3 regions of the Marinobacter sp. M5B genome follow, and region 3 is predicted to be linked to each of the others. Evidence: predicted binding sites of a transcription regulator. Region 3 holds the regulator's gene; each other region holds the start of a gene.
What was found. The regulator FliA, encoded in region 3, starts transcription of late flagellar genes. The targets are predictions, from matches to a motif close to CTAAAGTTTNNNNNNNNNNNGCCGNTAA.

Region 1 (6,261 bases), 780 kb from region 3:
GTAATAGCGTGGTGCCGCCGACAAACAGGAAGTTCCAGCCTACTCCCAACAGGATGAGTGCAAACAGGTAGTGGTGAAAGCTGATACCGCTGAACGCCAGGGCCACACACCCCAGATAGGCCAGCAATCCCAGCCCCATCATCCTCGGAATACCCACCACACGAATGAACCAGCCACTGATCAGCGACGGCAGATACATGGCCATGATGTGAATCTGAATGACCCACTTGGCATCTTCAAGCGGGTGGTCGGCCACTTCCGTCATACTCAGTGGTGTTGCCGTCATGATAAAGCTCATGAGGGCATAACCGATGGCCGCGGAACTGATCGCCGCCCAAATGACCGGTTGCCTCAGGATGTTGGCCATTGGACGACCGCCCTCCCCCAAGGCTTCCCGTACTCGCTCCCCGCTGGCGCGGTACCCGAAAACCAGTACGACCATGGCAACCACCTGCACGGCACTCAATGCAAGCCAGCCGCCCATGAAAGGGTGCTCGGCTCGGCCTCCACCGCCCAAAAGCGCAATTTCCGGCCCCAGCCACGCCGCTACGAGGCCGCCTAGAAGCACCCTGGCTGCTGCGGAGCCAGCCATCTCGGGCGCTACCGACTCCATGGCCGCAAAGCGGTATTGGTGAACCACCGCCAGCCCGGTTCCGCCCACAACCGCCGCAGCGCACAAGAACGGGAAACTCGCACTCCAGGCTGCCAGCGCACCGAACAACCCGGACACCACACCCGCCAGCGTGCCAAGCAACATAACCGGCTTGCGCCCCAGGCGTTCCATCAGCCACGTAGCAGGCTTTATAGCCAGGACCGTTCCAACTACCACAAGGCCCACGGGCAAGGTTGCCCACTCAGGTGATGGCGCCAGAAGACGTCCGTGAATGCTTCCGATAAAGACGATGAAAGGCGCTGTACACATGGCAAGCGCCTGGGCGGCGACCAGTATCCATACATTGATCGGCATTGGGTGGGCCTATTTCTTGCGGTAGATGATCCCTGGGTGGCACTGCACCATTTCGTAGAGATGAGGCAACCCGTTCAGCGATTCCGATGCTCCCAGTATCAGGTAACCACCGGGATTGAGAGTGGCATGGATACGGGTCAGGATGTCCTTTTTAAGCTCTGCCGAAAAGTAGATCAGTACGTTCCGGCACATAACAATGTCAAACTTCCCGAGCATGTAGCGTTCAAGCAGGTTCAGCTCCCTGAATTCCACCATGCTCTTGATTTGCGGTCGGATCTGCCAACTGCCATTCATGGCGGGAGTGAAAAACTGCTTTTGCCGCTCGGGTGACAGACCCCGGCCAATGGCGATCATTTCGTACTCGCCACGGCGCGCAACCTCTAGAACGCTTTTGGAGATGTCGGTGGCGGTGATCTTCACATCCCGCAGCCTGCCCGGCCGCTGGCGACGAAATTCTTCAATAATCATCGCTACCGAATAGGGCTCCTGGCCTGTCGAACAGGCTGCAGACCAGATACGAAGTGACTGCGCTGATTTTCTGTCGCCGAATTCCGGCAGCAGCTTTTCCTGCAGGATGCGGAACGGGTGATTGTCCCGAAACCAGAGGGTTTCATTCGTCGTCATCGCGTCGATCACGACTTCCTTCAAACTGCTGCGACCGGTTCTCTTCACGCGATCCAGCAGATCACCCAGGGTTCTCAGCTCGTTCTCTTCCATGATCCGCCGTAAACGGCTTTTTACCAGGTACTGCTTGTTATCCCCGAGCAAAATGCCACACGCATCCTGCAGGAATGATTTAAAGGCCTCGTATTCCTGTGGCGTTATTTCAGCTTTCATTGGATCTCATTATCGAGTGAGTCGGGAGTAACGGAGGAGCGTCACTGCTCGCGGTCGACAATTTCCATGACCCTTTCGGCCAGCTCATCAGGGCTGAATTTAGCCATGAAATCGTCAGCGCCTACCTTCTGCACCATCGCCTTGTTGAACACGCCACTCAGGGACGTGTGCAGCATGATAAATACATCCTTGATTGCAGGCTCATTTTTACACTTGGTGACCAGAGTGTACCCGTCCATTTCCGGCATTTCGACATCGGATATGATCAAACACAGGTGATCGACGGCGCGAGAGCCATCTGCCGTAACTTCTTTTAGGTAATCCAGGGCCTGCTTGCCATCATTTTTTGTCACCACTTCCATACCGATGGCCGTGAGGCAACGCTCGATCTGACGTCGGGCCACTGCGGAGTCATCCACGACAAGCACTGGCAGATGGCCGGGCACCCGCTCTGAACTGCGGTTGCGAACGTCTTCGGTGACATCCTCCTCAAACGGAGAAACCTCGGAGAGTATCTTTTCAACATCGATAATCTCAATCAGCTTGTCTTCAAAGTGGGTTACCGCCGTCAAGTAAACGTCTTTGCCCGCACCCTTGGGTGGCGGCAGGATATCTTCCCAGTTCATATTCACGATGCGGTCGACGCCGGCCACCAGGAAACCCTGGGTTTTTCGGTTGTACTCAGTAATGATCACGAAGCTGGTGGCCATCTCTTCCTTGGGAATACCGGGAAGCCGGATTGACATACCTAGGTCAATGATTGGGATAGTCTCGCCACGAATATGGGCCACGCCCCGAACCATAGGGCGACTGTTCGGCAACGATGACAGCCTGGGGCACTGCAACACTTCCTTGACCTTGAAGACGTTGATGCCGTACATCTGCCGGCCACGAAGGCGAAACAACAGAAGCTCCAGACGATTCTGGCCCACCAGCTGAGTGCGCTGATTTACACTGTCCAATACCCCTGCCATCGTTTATATCTCCCACTCGAAACGTCTTGCTGCCGGCACGCATCTTGCTGCGTTATTCTAAAAAGTCGCGTGGAACCGGCTATGTGCCGGTTTATTGACTCACTCGATAGGCTTAACGGCCGAATCCGGAAATCATTAGGATATTCCTGAACTCGGGGCTTTACCCGGTTAATGACAGCATAGGACAAACTGCCGCGTATGCGCATTACCAATTTCGCCATCATATTGTTATTCACCGTAACAGCCGGCCCGGCAATGGCCTCCACGACCACGGCCGAACAAATTCAAAGCAGCGCGGAACAATTTCTGGAGGCATTTTCAGAGGCTCAGGCAAACGAAGGCTTTACGGTTTCCCACGATACTGGCCAACTCGACGCACGCCTCTCGCTCGCAACCTGTGATACCCCACTCAGCGTATCGTTCAGCGGCGACCCCTGGAGAACCACCCAACCCTCGCTACTGGTTTCCTGCGAGGGCGAGCGCCCCTGGCGCATGTTCCTTCCGGTATCCGTCACGATAACCGGTGAAGCCATGGTCGCCGCCCGCCCCCTGGGGCGCGGCGAACGACTGACAAAAGCAGCAATACAGTCGGATAACGTGGTGGTGAATTCGATTCGACGGGGCGCAATAACCAATGTCGACCAGTTAGTGGGCATGGAAATGCGCCGCGGCGTGAACGCCGGTACCGTATTTACACCGGATTTGGTGCTGGCTCCGGCAGCGATCGAACGCGGAGACCATGTTATCATCAGCGCCCGCAGCGGAAATTTTTCGGTAAACTCAAGGGGTAAGGCCCTGGCTAGTGCCGGGATTGGAGAACAGGTTCTGGTTGAGAACCTCTCGTCCTCCCGCACCGTGCGTGCCCGTGTGACTGCTCCCGGGCATGTCGAGATTCCCATGTAACCTCGTTCCCGGCATTGATTCACCGGAAACGGCAATCTGTTGCCGGTTTTTTGGAAAGATGACAAGAGTGTCATTTAACTCTTGCAAAAATCGCTAAAGAAACGTCAGGCCATGCCGATAGACAGGTATGAAATTTTGGAGCCGCCCAACGCGGCCGACCAGTTAAGCAGGTAACGTTATGTCAGTTGACTTTAATGGAATAGGCCCAGGCCAGGTCAACACCCAGAAAACCACGGCCGATAAATCTTCCGCTACCCAGAGCACTCAGCCCTCTACAGCTGAGCAGGCAAAGACCCAGGCGCAAGGCGCCCGTGGTGAAAATGTCAATTTGAGCAGCCAGGCGAAGAACCTGAAACAGCTCGAACAAAAGCTCGGCAGTTATCCGGAAATGGACGATGACCGTATCGAGCAGATCCGCTCTGCCCTTGAAAGCGGCTCCTACAAGGTTGATGCAGAGAAACTGGCCCAGAAAATGCTTGAGATGGATGAAAGCATTTTCGGGTGAGTAGATCATGGCCGCAATTGATGAACTGAAAGACCTTTTATCTCAGGATATCCGTCAACTCGAATCCCTGGCGGACGTCCTGCAGCAGGAAAAAGCCTGCCTTTCCACATCTGATATCCGTAAACTCGAATCACTGACTGGCGAGAAAAACACTGTGTTGGGTCAGATTCGTGAACGGGCCAAACTCAAAATCCGCCTTCTGGTGTCGATGGGGTTTCGACCTGAAAACGGAGCACCCTCACGGTTTATTCTCAGCGCCGGCCTGTCAGATGTTTACGACTTATGGCGGGAGGCCGACGAACGCCTTAAGACCTGTCACCAGTTGAATAGCAATAATGGGCGGGTTGTCAGTCACCTTCAGAAGCGCCTTTCACGTCTGACTGATATATTCCGCGGTGTTTCCGGGCACCAGACCCTCTACGGTGCTCAGGGCGAGCAAAAGGCCGTATCACACCGTACCGTTCTGGCGAGCGCCTGACGGCTTCTGGGCTCCGCAAACGTCGGAGCCCAACGCATCCCATCAGCGAGTATAGATCGTCATCTGTGAATCGGGATGGAAGCGGATATTGTCGAGTGCAATGTTCCCCATGGAAGGTCCCTGACTGCCGCTGACCCGTATATTGTCCATGCGGATCTGTTCGATCCTTTCCGGGAACGCCAGGGTGAGCCCGCCATCGTCACGAACCGTGTAACGGGGAACATCATCCCGATAATGCACACCGGATATCGTAAGATCAGAATCCAGGAAGTTCAGCACCGGCACGAAAATGTTCGCTGTTAGTTTCAGGCCTTCGATGACATCCGGATCAGTCTCTCCCGTCCCGTCATGACTTCCGCCCATGGCGGACACCGTGGCGATACGATCCAACAAGGATTGATCACCCTGCCCCGACACACCGGCCAGCTCGTCGTCATTCAGTGGCGCCAAACCGGCACGCTCGTACAATTGCGCGGCGTCGGTAACGTCCCGTGAATCATTCGTGGTGCTGCCAGCGGCAAAACTGACCAGCGGCTGAAAAGGTAATACCGCCATGGTGACCAGTGCAGCCGCGTTGCGGTAACGGGATTGGTGCTTGAGCACCCGATGCAGCTCACGCTCGGTAATCCAGCCGGACTGTATAAACACCTCGCCGAGCCGTTGACCGGTCTCATGCTGTAGGCGCAAGCCCTCTTCCAACTGAATTTCGGAAAGGTATCCCCGGTTTATCAGCAACCGACCGAGACGGGATTTTTCTTCGAAGCCCTGACGGATTTTCAAGGTATGCCTCCAATAGCTTCACAGTGATTGCCGTACAACCTGGCCCGGTCAGAGTGCATTAATGTCACTGATGCGATAAAAGGTTAGCTGATGGTCATGAACCCCGCAGGGAATATGCCCGACTTGACAAGTATTATCTGCTAACATCCTGCAACAGACTGGATTCATGGGAACGGTATCGCAGCAAACATTCCCGAAGCTACCTACTATTCCCTGAACTAACTACGTGAGCCATTATAGAATGACAAATTCCGTAAAACCGTTTCGTTATGTGATGCAAATCGCTCTATCTGTAACCTTCATGCTGGGTATCGGCAACTGCCTGGCGGCAGAAGGGCAACAGAATGAGCTGCCCCAGGTGATTATTGAAACCAGCGAAGGTGCCATTGAGGTGACCCTGCGCCCGGACATCGCTCCCGAGACCGTTGAGAATTTCATCACCTACGCCAAAAACGGTTTCTACGAGGGAACACTGTTCCATAGGGTCATTCCAGGTTTCATGATCCAGGGTGGCGGTTTTGACCAGGATCTGAAGCAGAAGCAAACCCGTAGCCCCATCCGGAACGAAGCCAGGCCAACCGCCAAAAACCTTCGCGGTACCATCGCCATGGCCCGCACAAGCTCACCGGACTCCGCCACCTCCCAGTTTTTTATCAACCTGACCGACAACGATTTCCTGAACGCAGGTGTCCGCGGCCCGGGCTACGCGGTATTTGGCAAGGTGACAGGGGGAATGGGTGTCGTGGATGCCATCGCCAGCAAGAAAACGGTGAGATCCCGAGGCATGGCGGATGTACCCCAGGACCCCGTCATTATT
Region 2 (6,261 bases), 1.8 Mb from region 3:
CAGCCCGCGAACCAGTGCCGCCACACCCGCAACGGCGGCGATGCCAAGAATGACCGGCCTCAGTCCGTCAAAAGGCATGCGGTTGACCAGCTTGCCGGAAAGCCAGAAGCCGATGAGAACCCCTGGAAAGGTGACCGCAAACAACTGTAGCTCTCGCTGCCCCAGGTAACCGGAAACCACCAGGGCGGCAATACTGAAAAAACTCGCCACCAGGAAGAAGGCCGACATATTGGCCCGCACCAGCGGCCCCTTTTGATTCTGGTAGATCAGTGCAATCGGTGGGCCGCCAACGGCGGTAATGGTTCCCATGTAGGTCGAGGCAGCGCCGGCCAGGATACTGTTGCGAGCGTTCAGGGCAGGTCGCAAACCCCCTGCGCTCAGTAATACGCCAATCAGGATCAGAACGCCGAACGCCAGCTCGAACCCCGTGGGTGAAATCAGCATCAGCGTGATCCCGGCCAGGATCATGCCGCCAACGCCCCCGCCAATGGCAAAACGCACCTCGCGGACCTGTAACGCGCCCCGGTTCCTCAGTAGCATGAGAATCGTCAGCACCACGGCGTTCAGAACCAGCGGCGCCGGTATCAGTATGGGGCTGATCAGGAACAGCAATGGTGCCGCCAGCGTACCGATGCCATAACCTGCCACGCCTTGCAAACAGGCGCCGGCCAGCAAAGCCAGGTTAGCAAGGAGTATCTGCAGCAGGGAGAGGTCAGTCACAATCGGGCTACTCGATCAGGTCAGTTGATGATTGTTGATAGCACAGCCGCAGGGCAACTAAAACTGTTAAAATGAATCATTTACGTGTCCTGGGTCTGCCGGGTCCGTGAACAGCACTAACCGGCGATAAGGACGACCCGATGGCGCCAGAGATTACCCCGGACGACTGCCCCTGTGGCAGCCGCCAACCGTACAGTACTTGTTGCGAGCCATGCCATCAGGGCAAACCGGCATCCTCACCGGAAGCCCTTATGCGATCTCGCTACAGCGCGTTTGTACTGAATCTGACGGACTATCTGAAAGCCACATGGCACACCAGCACCCGGCCTCAAGACCTTGATTTGACCGAGGCGCCGAAGTGGGTGTCGCTGCAGGTACTGTCGTCAGAGGAAGGTGAACACGAAGGCACGGTGCACTTTCGCGCCCTTTACCGGGCAGGCGGCGGCTGGGGGTATCTGGAAGAGAACTCCCGCTTTGTCCGCGATGATGAGCGCTGGTACTACGTGTCGGGCGATACCCGCGAAGGGACCCTCAAGCCTGGCCGGAACGAATCCTGCCCCTGCGGAAGTGGCAGAAAATACAAGGCCTGTTGTCTGTGAAACATGCTACGCCTGATGCAGCAAAAGGCGTGGGTTTCGGCCTGGCCGCCTATACCTTGTGGGGCTGTTTCCCCATTTACTTCGCGCTTTTCGAGGGTGTGCCCTCTTACGAGGTGCTGGTTCACCGGATCGTCTGGTCCTGTGTTTTTCTCGCCATCGTGGTGAGTTTCCTGGGGCGCTGGAAACCCATCACTGCTGCGTTGGCACGCCCTAAAAAGCTTGGTTTCGTATTCGGCTGTGCGGTATTCATTGCGCTGAACTGGGGGGTCTATATCTATGCCGTGGAAACCCGTCATGTGCTCCAGGCGAGCCTGGGGTATTTCCTCACGCCCCTGGTGAACGTCGGTCTGGGCATGCTGGTGCTGCGGGAGAGCATTACCCGACTGCAAATTGTGGCGGTTGCATTGGCGACCATCGCCATCCTTTATCAGCTTTTTCTGTTGGGCGTGGTGCCCTGGATCACCCTGGTACTTGCGTTCAGTTTCGGAACCTATGGCCTGCTTCGAAAGCAGGTGGAGCTGGATGGTCTTTCGGGCCTGTTTGTTGAGACGCTGCTTCTGTTACCGGTCGGTCTGCTGGCTCTCGGGTTTCTGGGCTCGGCCGGAGAATCCCATTTCAATGACAACATCACCATTGCCTTGCTTTTGATGTCCAGCGGTATCGTCACCGCCATCCCCCTGTTGTTCTTCGCCGGTGCGGCCCGCCGGCTACGCCTGGCAACCGTGGGCTTTTTGATGTACATCAACCCCACGCTGCAGTTCTTCATCGCGCTGTTTGTGTTTGATGAACCCATGAGTGGGGAGAAGCTGGCGAGCTTCGTGATGATCTGGGTGGCGCTGGGGCTTTATTCCTGGTCGGCCTGGATAGGGCGTGGGATGAATCCCACCCCCAAATAGTGGGTTGCCTAGTGGGTTGTCAGGCAATACCGCCGAGGGTCAGTATGTCAGCCCGTACGCGATGTTTCTCCACGGCAAGGTCTGAAATCAGCGTGTTCAGGCCCGCCACGGGCGCCAGCATGTCCGGCTCCGTGGCAATGCTGTTGCGAAAGGCCAGCAGCATGTCAATCTGCACGTGCAGGTCCTGAAAGTCTCCGAACCGTTGTTGTCGATGTTTTAATGGCCTGAGCCTGTCGTGAAACGCCGGTTTGTTCAACTCGGCCAGGTAGCGTATGCGTTTCAGCCGTTTGCGCAGGTCGTGAAAGTGATCGTCCGGGGACTGTTCGTTCAGTTGCCGCGCCACGGCGTCGTGCTTGTGTATGTGCTTTTTCAGGGCTTTGTGGATGTCTTCGATAGCCAGTTTCCGGGTTATCTTCTTCAAGTGGCGGGAGGTGATAAGCTGGTACCACTCATCCATGTCTTTGCGGTATTGGCCGCTGCTCAGGCGTTTGGTCAGCTCCTGGTGTTCAATGTCTGCCAGGTTGGCAAAATAGCTGCGGGCGCCGGAGCTCACCAGGGCCAACCGGGTATCTTCCTCCAGTGGCCATTGCGCCAGGTCACCCAGTAGCACGTGAAGGTCTCTGAGCCGGCTGGTGGCTTGGCCATGCCGTTTCAGACTCTTGACGGCCTTGCGTAAATCGCTGTCACCACTGATGTCGACAACTGCTTCGGCGATGGCCCGGCTGCGGCGAATGGCAATACGGTACTGATGCAGAAACTCGTCGTCGTACCCCTGCAATACGCCCGGTTCCAGATCCCTGATGCGTTGATACTGGTGTAACAGCGATTCCGGGATGTGCCATGCCAGCGGAGAGTGCTCGTCGATACGGATTTTCGTCCTTTTGCGATGAAACTGCTCATAGCTGACGTCTTTGGGCGTCAGGAACCGTTCAAGCCGGCCCCTGTTCTTGCCGATCTCGCACCAGTGCTCTATGGGCAGGGTGATGTGCATGTAGCTGCACGTGGGGAAGGTGTCGGGTGCGTGCTTCAGCAGTAAGCCTGCCAGATCCTCCAGCGCAGGGTTGTGGCCAACCAGGGTAATGCTGTCTTCGTTCCGGTCGCGCAGCCAGTCGAGCACGACCTCATGGTTAAACGTGTATAGAACAGGCGCCAGTTTGACGGCGTGTTGATGGTTGCTCGGGATCAGGCCTTCCAGGGTTTGTTGTGCGCGGGTGGCATTGCTGCAGTAGACCGTTCCATCGAACGCCCCATCCGCACGGATTGCCCTGCTCATGGGAGCCAGCTGTTTCAGGCCCCGGTTGTTGAGGGGGCGCTGGTGATCACGAAGGCCATCATCGGCCCAGCTGGATTTGGCGTGGCGAATCAAATAGAGGTGTTTCATCCGTGCCCCTGAAACTGGTTTTATTGGGCCAGGTTTGATGAATCGGACGTTTGGGGCTAGACCTTTAGTCTAACGCTGGTTCAAGTCCATCCGCTACCGGCCGTTAAGACTTTTAACAATAAAAGCAAATGCATGAATGAGTTGTGGCAGTGTCGCAGCTTTACACCCCGAAGTCGCACACACCGGTATTACAAACTGGAACACACCCTGGGTGCCCGGTTGTGGATAATTACGCTGAACATTTGATCTCATACGGAGAACTTCTTGATGACATTGCTGAGCCGGTTACGCATTCGTTCCCGTCTTCTGCTGGGCGTTCTGATCCCGGTAGTAATAACGGCGGCAACCCTTGCCTGGATTACGGTCGCCCAGATCAAAAGCGGTGGTGAGGCTGAGCTTGAGCGCCTTGAAGCAAGTTTGCTTGAGGCACGAAAGGAAGGTGTAAAGAACCTTGTGGATACTGCGCGCTCTCTGGTTTTGAACGCCAAGAACAATCCGGATCTTTCGGATCGCGAAGCGAAGGAGGAAGCACGGAAGCGTCTGCGTTCAATCAGGTACGAGGGCGGAAACTATGTTTTCGCATATGCTCGCGACCTGGAAAATCTGGCCTACGCCCCCGACCCTTCTCGCGAAGGCCCCACAACCAATCCAGACGTGCAGAAACTGGTTCGGTCACTGTTCAATGCGGCCGAGGATGGTGGTTTTTTCGGATACGACTGGCCCAATCCAGAGTCAGGCGAGGTAGAACCAAAGGTGTCTTATTCAACGATTATTCCAGATTGGGACTGGATGATTGGCACTGGCGTTTATGTCACTGACATTGACCGGGTTGTTTCTGCCGCTCGCGCGGATATTGAAGCGGAGATAGCCGAAACCCTCGGTTTTATCGTTCTGGTTACGGTGGTTGTGGTGATTATCGCACTGCTCATCGGCATGTTTGTCGGCCGTACGGTAACGAAGCCGCTGAACACCGTTATTGCCATGATGAAGGACATCGCCGAGGGTGAGGGCGACCTCCGCCACCGTCTGCCGGACGAAGGAAACGACGAACTCGCCGAGCTTGGGCGTCGCTTCAACGCCTTCGTGGTGAAAATCCAGGACACCATCCGCGATGTCGGCGCGACCACTGACCAGGTTGCCTCGGCCGCGGAAGAGCTCAGCCGTGTTGCCAATGAAACCCGTGCGTCGGTGCAGGAACAGGGTTCGGAAACCGATCAGATTGCCTCCGCCATTAATGAGATGGCGGCCACGATCCAGCAGATTTCCGGCAATGCCAACTCGGTGGAAAGCGCCGCCTCTGACGCCGACAGGCTTGCACGGGATGGCGGCGAGACCATTGCCAACGCACAGGCGTCCGTCAATCAGTTGTCGGAGGAGATTGAATCCAGCTCTGGCCGTATCAGTAATCTGGCTGAGAAAACCGACGAGATTACCCAGGTGCTGGACGTCATCCACGCCGTCACTGACCAGACCAACCTGCTGGCCCTCAACGCAGCCATTGAGGCCGCCCGGGCCGGTGAGCATGGCCGTGGTTTCTCGGTGGTTGCCGATGAAGTCCGCCAGCTGGCCAAACGCAGTGCGGAATCCGCTGATCAGATTCGCGGTATGATTGACGGCTTCGTGACCGAGTCCCGCGCAGCGGTGGAGCGGATGGATGCGTCCCGCCAACGCTCCAGCGAAACGGTTGAGCGCATTAACCACGCCACTGACGCCCTGCGCACCATTGAGAAGTCTGTGGGCCATATTCATGATCAGGTGACCCAGATTGCCACCGCGGCGGAACAGCAAAGCCAGGTGGCCGAGGAAATCAACCAGAACGTGGTGCGCATCGTGGACGCGGCGCAGCGTAGCGATACTGGTGTGAACCAGACCAACGAGGCGAGCCACGAGTTGGCGCGGCTTGGTGAGAGTCTGCGTGAGCTGGTAGGCCAGTTCAAGGTATAGAACCGTTGCTTCTGGTCGGTCGACGATTGGCGTCAGCCGGCCAGCAAGCTATGATGTGGGCGATCTGATCCGACCACTACAAAAAACGGAACCTGACCTCGCTATGACTATTCGCAAATCTTTCATGACCGTCCTGGCATTGGTGTTCGCGCTGGCAAGCGCGTCGCTGTCGGCCCAGGAAACCTATACGCTTCGCCTCGCAGAAACCTGGGGGCCCAACTCTCCGATTCTGGGTGAAACAACGCGCCACATGGCCTCGATGGCTGAGAAGATGTCGGGCGGCCGCCTGCAGTTCCGCATTGACTCATCCAACAAGCACAAGGCGCCATTCGGTATTTTCGATATGGTGAAGGCGGGCCAGTACGATATGGGGCATACCGCCTCGTATTACTACAAAGGCTCGATTCCCAATGCCATGTATTTCACCACCGTTCCCTTCGGGATGATTGCACCTGAGCAATACGCCTGGTTTTACTACGGTGGCGGCATGGAATTGATGGAAAAGGTATATCGTCCCCATGGCTTGCTGTCGTTCCCCGGTGGCAATACCGGCAACCAGATGGGTGGCTGGTTCCGCGAGGAAATCAACAGTGTTGAGGACCTCCAGGGTTTGAAAATGCGCACACCCGGGTTCGCCGGCGAAGTGATGTCCGAAGTGGGCGTTGCGGTGACCAACATCCCCCCCGGGGAGCTCTACAGCGCGCTGGAGCGAGGCACGATT
Region 3 (6,261 bases):
AGTCAATGCAGCAGAGTCAACAATCCGGCGGTCAGGAAGACATCGGGCTGGTGCTGGAGCCAAATATGGTTGAGAAGCTTCAGAGGTCGCTCCAGGACAGCGTTCAGCGCCAGGAGATGTTGGGCAAGCCGGCGATTCTATTGGTTTCAGGGCCCTTGCGCCCGGTACTGGCGAAGTTTGCCAGCTACGGAGTAGAGCGTCTGCATGTACTGTCGTACCAGGAAATTCCGGATAACAAACAGATCACTATTGTCGCATCCGTCGGTCAGTAAAGGCCGCGGCTGGAAAGGCGGAAGGCGCTGGAAAGCGCTGACCGGGGAGGAAGCATCATTATGAAAGTTAAGCGGTTTTTTGCCCAAAGCATGGCAGAGGCACTGCGTCAGGTGCGGGATCAGATGGGTCCCGATGCCGTAATCCTTTCCAATCGTCGTGTGGATGGTGGCGTCGAAATTGTGACAGCGCTCGATTATGACGAAAATATGGCGCGCCAACGCCTCGGTGACGCTGCGCGGGAAGCCACCAATGGCTCACGACTGGCCGAAATGCAGGCGGAACAGCATCGCCGCCTGGAGGACGAACTCGGCCGCTCTCGCGATCGTATTCGGGAAGTGCGGGAAAAGCGCGCGACCTATGGTAATGCGGTTGGGGGTGGGGACTTCGGCCACGCTGGCTTGTCGAAAGAATCGCTGGCCGACGATGACATGGTGGTTGAAGAGCCTACCGCTGCCAGTGCTGCCTATTCCGGAGAACTGGCGCAAATGCGTGCGGAGATCAGTTCCCTTCGTGACCTGGTCAGTGCCCGGAATGGCGGTGAACCCGAACAAACAGCGGTGAACGCAGTACAGCAGAGGCTGTCTGAGAGGTTGCAGGAGTTTGGTCTCGGGCTGGAGCTCGCCAACTCTCTGTCCCGGCGCCACCGCGCAGGCCGGCTTGAGGATGGCTGGAAGCAGTCTCTGAAAATGCTGGCCGCCGGTGTGAAGACCGCGCGTACTGAATGGGCGGATGAGGGCGGTGTTTACGCCCTGGTGGGCCCAACCGGGTCCGGCAAGACGACGACCATCGGCAAGCTGGCCGCGCACTATGTGCTGCGCCACGGTGCCGACTCTCTGGCGCTGGTCACCACCGATCGCTATCGGGTCGCGGCCCATGAGCAACTATTTGTATTCGGGCGCATACTGAACGTTCCAGTTCGGGTTGTGGACGAAACCCATTCCCTGGACGACATACTGGACGAACTGTCGGACCGGCACCTGGTGTTGATTGATACCGCTGGCCTGACCAGCACCGACAAGGGCTACGAGGAGCAGCTTATGGAGCTGGCTCGCAGTCACCATCGGATTCGAACCCATCTGGTGGTTTCGGCAACCAGTCAGCCGCGCATCATGAAATCCGTTTGGCATTGCTATAAGATGGCAAATCTTACGGGTTGTGTGATGACCAAAATCGATGAAGCACTGACCCTGGGTGAATCGCTGGGATTCGTCATGGAAACGGGATTGCCGGTGGCGTATTACACCGACGGGCAGAAAATCCCGGAAGACCTGCACCACGCTGAGTCCATTCCGCTGGTGCGGTTGGCCGTGGAGAGGCTGAAGAAACTCCAGCAGCAACAGGCAGTCGCTGTTTAAAAACAACACAGCCTGCGGTTAAACGCGGCAAGAGATCAGAGTCAGTATGAGCAAACCACATCCGGTACAGGTGATTGCCGTTTCCGGCGGGAAAGGGGGCGTTGGCAAGAGCAACGTATCAGTGAACCTTGGCATCGCCCTAGCACAAATGGGACGGCGGGTGGTGCTGCTCGATGCCGACCTGGGCCTTGCCAACATTGACGTTCTGCTTGGCATTACCGCCAATCGTAATATCCAGGACGTCATCGCCGGGGAATGTGACCTTCGGGATGTGTTGGTCAACGGCCCCGGTGGCATCAAAATCGTGCCCGCGTCCTCAGGTACCCAACGCATGACCCAGCTTTCCAATCTGGAGCACGCTGGCCTGATCAACGCGTTCAGCGAACTGGGTGACCAGATCGATGTGCTGATCGTTGATACCGCTGCGGGTATTTCCGAATCGGTGGTCAGTTTCCTCCGAGCCTCACAGGAACTATTACTGGTTGTCTGTGATGAACCTACCTCTATCACCGATGCCTACGCCCTTATAAAGCTTATGAACCGGGATTACGGCACCAACCGCTTCCGTATACTGGCCAATCAGGTCAGGAATGAGCAGGAAGGTCGCCATCTGTTTGAAAAACTGACCCGGGTTACCGAGCGCTTTCTTGATGTGGCACTACAATATGTGGGTATGGTGCCGTATGACGAGGCCGTAAAAAAAGCGGTACAGCGCCAACGTGCCGTGCTGGATGCCTATCCGCGGGCAAAAGCATCGTTGGCGATCAAGAGCCTCGCGGAGAAAGTGGATAGCTGGCCGCTGCCATCATCGCCCCGGGGACATCTGGAATTCTTTGTGGAGCGGCTCGTCGAAGTCTGATTTTGATCCTGTCACTGAATAGCCGGATACATGACATTGGCGAAAGAACTTGGAACCTACAACCGGACGGGTACACGAGGACCTTCCCAGCTCGTTGAGGAGCAGGCCCCGCTGGTCAAAAAAATAGCGCTTCACCTCATGGCGCGGCTGCCGGCATCTGTCCAACTGGATGACCTTATGCAGGCAGGCATGATTGGCTTGTTGGAAGCTGCACAGCGATACAGTTCCGACAAGGGGGCTACCTTTGAGACATACGCCGGGATCCGGATTCGCGGAGCCATGGTAGATGAAATTCGCAAAGGTGACTGGGTACCCCGATCCGTCCACAGGAACTCCCGCCGCATTGCCAAAGCCATCAAGGCTGTCGAGGACCGCCTGGGTCGGGAAGCTCAAGACTCGGAAGTAGCCGAGGAGCTGGGGCTGGACCTCGACGAATACTATTCCTCCCTGAGCGATGCTAACAGTGGCCGACTTTTTAGCCTGGATGAGCTCAATGAATCCGGCGAGCTGCCGATAGAAGAAACAGAGGACAGTGATAACCCGTTGGATGGCTTGGCGTCTGACAACTTCCGGAAGAGCCTGGCAGCTGCGATTGGTGACCTGCCCGAGCGAGAAAAGCTGGTGCTCAGCCTTTACTATCAGGAAGAATTGAACCTGAAGGAAATTGGTGCTGTGTTGGGTGTCAGTGAAAGCCGGGTCAGCCAGATTCACAGCCAGGCCGCGCTCCGTCTGCGGGGGCGTCTTACTGGTTGGCAGAGCTGAACAGGCCGCCAGTCCCATTGAACGGCGTTACCAGGCATTCTTTACTGTAGCCTTTTGGTAACCGGTGCTTTACAACCGGCTCAAAGGCCACACAATAAGCGGTTAAACTACCGGCCTGCTAGACTGTGAGCCGGAAGCCAAAAACGAATTCCGGGCGTTTTTAACTGGAGGTCCCATTGGACAAGAACATGAAAATCCTGATTGTGGATGACTTCTCCACAATGCGACGGATCATTAAGAACCTGCTTCGCGATCTCGGTTTTACCAACACTGACGAAGCAGACGACGGCAATACAGCACTGCCTATGCTCAGGAGCGGCAAATACGATTTTCTGGTAACCGACTGGAATATGCCAGGGATGTCCGGACTCGATCTGCTCAAGGAAGTCCGTGCCGATGACAGCCTGAAAACCCTGCCTGTGCTCATGGTGACCGCCGAGGCGAAGCGCGACCAGATTGTCGCTGCTGCGCAGGCCGGTGTGAACGGCTACGTGGTCAAGCCCTTCACGGCAGCCGTACTCAAGGAGAAGATTGAGAAGATCTTCGAACGCATCCAGTAATTCAGAGGTCGGACGGCTCCCATGAGCAATAGAAAAAAAGACCCACAGGGGCTCGACCCGGAGGTCACGGAGAAACTCCGCAGCCAGGCGGCCGAGTTGGTTGAACAGGTCAACGCCGGGGACTATGGCCGCGCGATGACGCTGATCAATGAATTGAGCGAGGTGAGGGACCAGAGCCTGTATCGGGAAGTCGGCCGCTTGACCCGCAGCCTCCACGAGGCGATCCGCAATTTCCAGATCGATCCCCGTAACGCCGAACAGTCAGAAGCTCTGTCGAAGATGACCGATGCGTCGGATCGCCTTGAGTACGTGGTTCAGATGACCGGTAAAGCGGCCAATCGGACCATGGATCTGGTTGAGGAGGCTATGCCCAAGGCCAGCGCCCTCCGCGACGAGGCCGCCGAGCTGAGAGACCAGTGGCAGAAACTGCGTCGCCGCGAGATGGCGCCGGCTGAATTTCGTGAGCTCTATGCCCGTATCGACACGTTTTTCGTGACCCTGAATACCGATGCCGGGGCGATGTACGACAACTTGTCGGAAATTCTTCTGGCCCAGGATTTCCAGGACCTCACTGGGCAGGTGATCCAAAAGGTCACCACTCTGGTTAAAGAGGTGGAAGAGCATCTGTTGAGCCTGGTAGTGATGGCGAGTCATGTGGACCAGATGACCGGCACCGTGCATGAACTGGAAGAGCGGGAAAAGATATCGGCGGAACAGGGTGTTGGTCCACAGATCAAGGCCGAAGAACGCGAAGACGTAGTATCGGGACAGGACGATGTTGATGATCTTCTGTCCAGTCTCGGTTTCTGAGTAAGAGAGGGTAACGCATGGCGCTTGATGCCGATGAAGAGATCCTGCAGGACTTCCTTGTTGAGGCAGGCGAGATACTCGAAAAGCTGTCGGAGCAACTGGTCGACCTGGAACAAAACCCGGACGACAGCGATCTGCTCAACGCCATCTTCCGAGGCTTTCACACCGTAAAAGGCGGCGCTGGGTTTCTGCAACTCGATGCCCTGGTGAACTGCTGTCATTCCGCGGAGAACGTCTTCGATATCCTGCGCAACCACAAGCGCAAGGTGGACTCGGAACTGATGGACGTGGTGCTGGAAGCCCTGGATCACGTCAATGCCATGTTTGAACAGGTTCGCCACCACGAGGAACCGACGCCAGCTCCCGAGGAACTGATTGCCGCTCTGGACGCATTGGCGCAGCCGGCAGGGGAGTCGTCGCCAGCAAACGCAGCGGTCGCTCGCGAAGAACAGAACGAGAGCAATGAAGCCAGTTCTGGAGACGATGGCGGTGATATTACCGACGACGAATTCGAGCGGTTGCTGGATGCCCTGGAAGAGGAAAAGACCAGCGCTCCGGTTTCCAGTGACGACGGCAATGAATTTTCAGGCGGTGACGGAGGGAGCGGAGACGACATCTCCGATGATGAATTCGAGGCCCTGCTGGACCAATTGCATGGCAAGGGACAGTTCTCAGGCCCGCCTGAAACCGGCAACACAGCCCCTGACAGCCAGGATGCCTCGGGCGACAAGGTTACCAGTGATGAGGCCAGTGACAGCAAGGGTGGCGACGACCTGATTTCGGACGACGAGTTCGAAAAGTTGCTGGATGACCTGCACGGCAAGGGTGGTAGCCCTACGGCAGAAACTGCCAAGCCGGCCCCTGGGCCTGCTGCAAAGCAGCCGTCGGCCACGTCTCCCAGTGCCAAGGCTGACAAGCCCGCGCAACCGACTGGTAAGCCCGAAAAAGCGCCTGCGGATAATGGCAAGGCAGGCGTAACGCCCGCGATGCCGGCACGGGATGCGAATGCACCAGTGGCTGAAACTTCGGTGCGGGTGGATACCAAGCGCCTGGACGACATCATGAACATGGTGGGTGAACTGGTGTTGGTGCGTAACCGGTTGCAGCGTCTGGGCGCCCAGAGTGAAGACGAGCATATGCACAAAGCCGTCTCCAACCTGGACGTGGTGACCACCGATCTTCAGTCAGCGGTGATGGCAACGCGGATGCAGCCCATCAAGAAAGTATTTGGCCGCTTCCCGCGGGTGGTTCGCGACCTGGCACGCAGCCTGAAGAAAGAAATCAACCTTGAGATGCACGGCGAAGAGACCGACCTGGACAAAAACCTGGTCGAGGCGCTGTCCGATCCTCTGGTCCATCTTGTTCGCAACTCGGTTGATCACGGTATAGAGGCACCCGATATTCGTGAAAAGGCGGGCAAGCCTCGTCAGGGTCGTGTGACGCTGTCGGCTGAGCAGGAAGGCGACCACATCCTGTTGTCCATCGAAGACGACGGTGCTGGTATGGATCCGGATGTACTGCGCCGAAAAGCGGTCGAAAAGGGCATCTACGAACAGGATGCCGCTGACCGACTGACCAACACCGAGTGCTACAACCTGATTTTCTCCGCCGGGTTCTCCACCAAGGATCAAATATCGGATGT

Region 1: a site for FliA is predicted at 3,775-3,802, ahead of flgM (flagellar biosynthesis anti-sigma factor FlgM). Genes of this name have one in related genera too.
Region 2: a site for FliA is predicted at 3,676-3,703, ahead of AAGD24_RS01775 (methyl-accepting chemotaxis protein). Genes of this name have one in related genera too.

Annotation. Positions count from the first base shown of each region.
Region 1 covers NZ_CP156894.1:2,190,377-2,196,637, reverse strand. Annotated here, with positions in the region: gene AAGD24_RS09930 (MFS transporter) at 1-967, opposite strand, end outside; gene AAGD24_RS09925 (CheR family methyltransferase) at 977-1,804, opposite strand; gene AAGD24_RS09920 (chemotaxis protein CheV) at 1,846-2,778, opposite strand; gene flgA (flagellar basal body P-ring formation chaperone FlgA) at 2,977-3,681, shown strand; gene flgM (flagellar biosynthesis anti-sigma factor FlgM) at 3,860-4,186, shown strand; gene AAGD24_RS09905 (flagella synthesis protein FlgN) at 4,194-4,664, shown strand; gene AAGD24_RS09900 (pilus assembly protein PilB) at 4,707-5,444, opposite strand; gene AAGD24_RS09895 (peptidylprolyl isomerase) at 5,686-6,261, shown strand, end outside.
Region 2 covers NZ_CP156894.1:386,801-393,061, forward strand. Annotated here, with positions in the region: gene AAGD24_RS01755 (sulfite exporter TauE/SafE family protein) at 1-720, opposite strand, end outside; gene AAGD24_RS01760 (YchJ family protein) at 972-1,319, shown strand; gene rarD (EamA family transporter RarD) at 1,316-2,215, shown strand; gene AAGD24_RS01770 (CHAD domain-containing protein) at 2,235-3,596, opposite strand; gene AAGD24_RS01775 (methyl-accepting chemotaxis protein) at 3,864-5,540, shown strand; gene AAGD24_RS01780 (TRAP transporter substrate-binding protein) at 5,644-6,261, shown strand, end outside.
Region 3 covers NZ_CP156894.1:2,966,439-2,972,699, reverse strand. Annotated here, with positions in the region: gene flhA (flagellar biosynthesis protein FlhA) at 1-272, shown strand, start outside; gene flhF (flagellar biosynthesis protein FlhF) at 333-1,628, shown strand; gene AAGD24_RS13455 (MinD/ParA family protein) at 1,675-2,487, shown strand; gene AAGD24_RS13450 (RNA polymerase sigma factor FliA) at 2,518-3,249, shown strand; gene cheY (chemotaxis response regulator CheY) at 3,426-3,809, shown strand; gene AAGD24_RS13440 (protein phosphatase CheZ) at 3,831-4,619, shown strand; gene AAGD24_RS13435 (chemotaxis protein CheW) at 4,637-6,261, shown strand, end outside.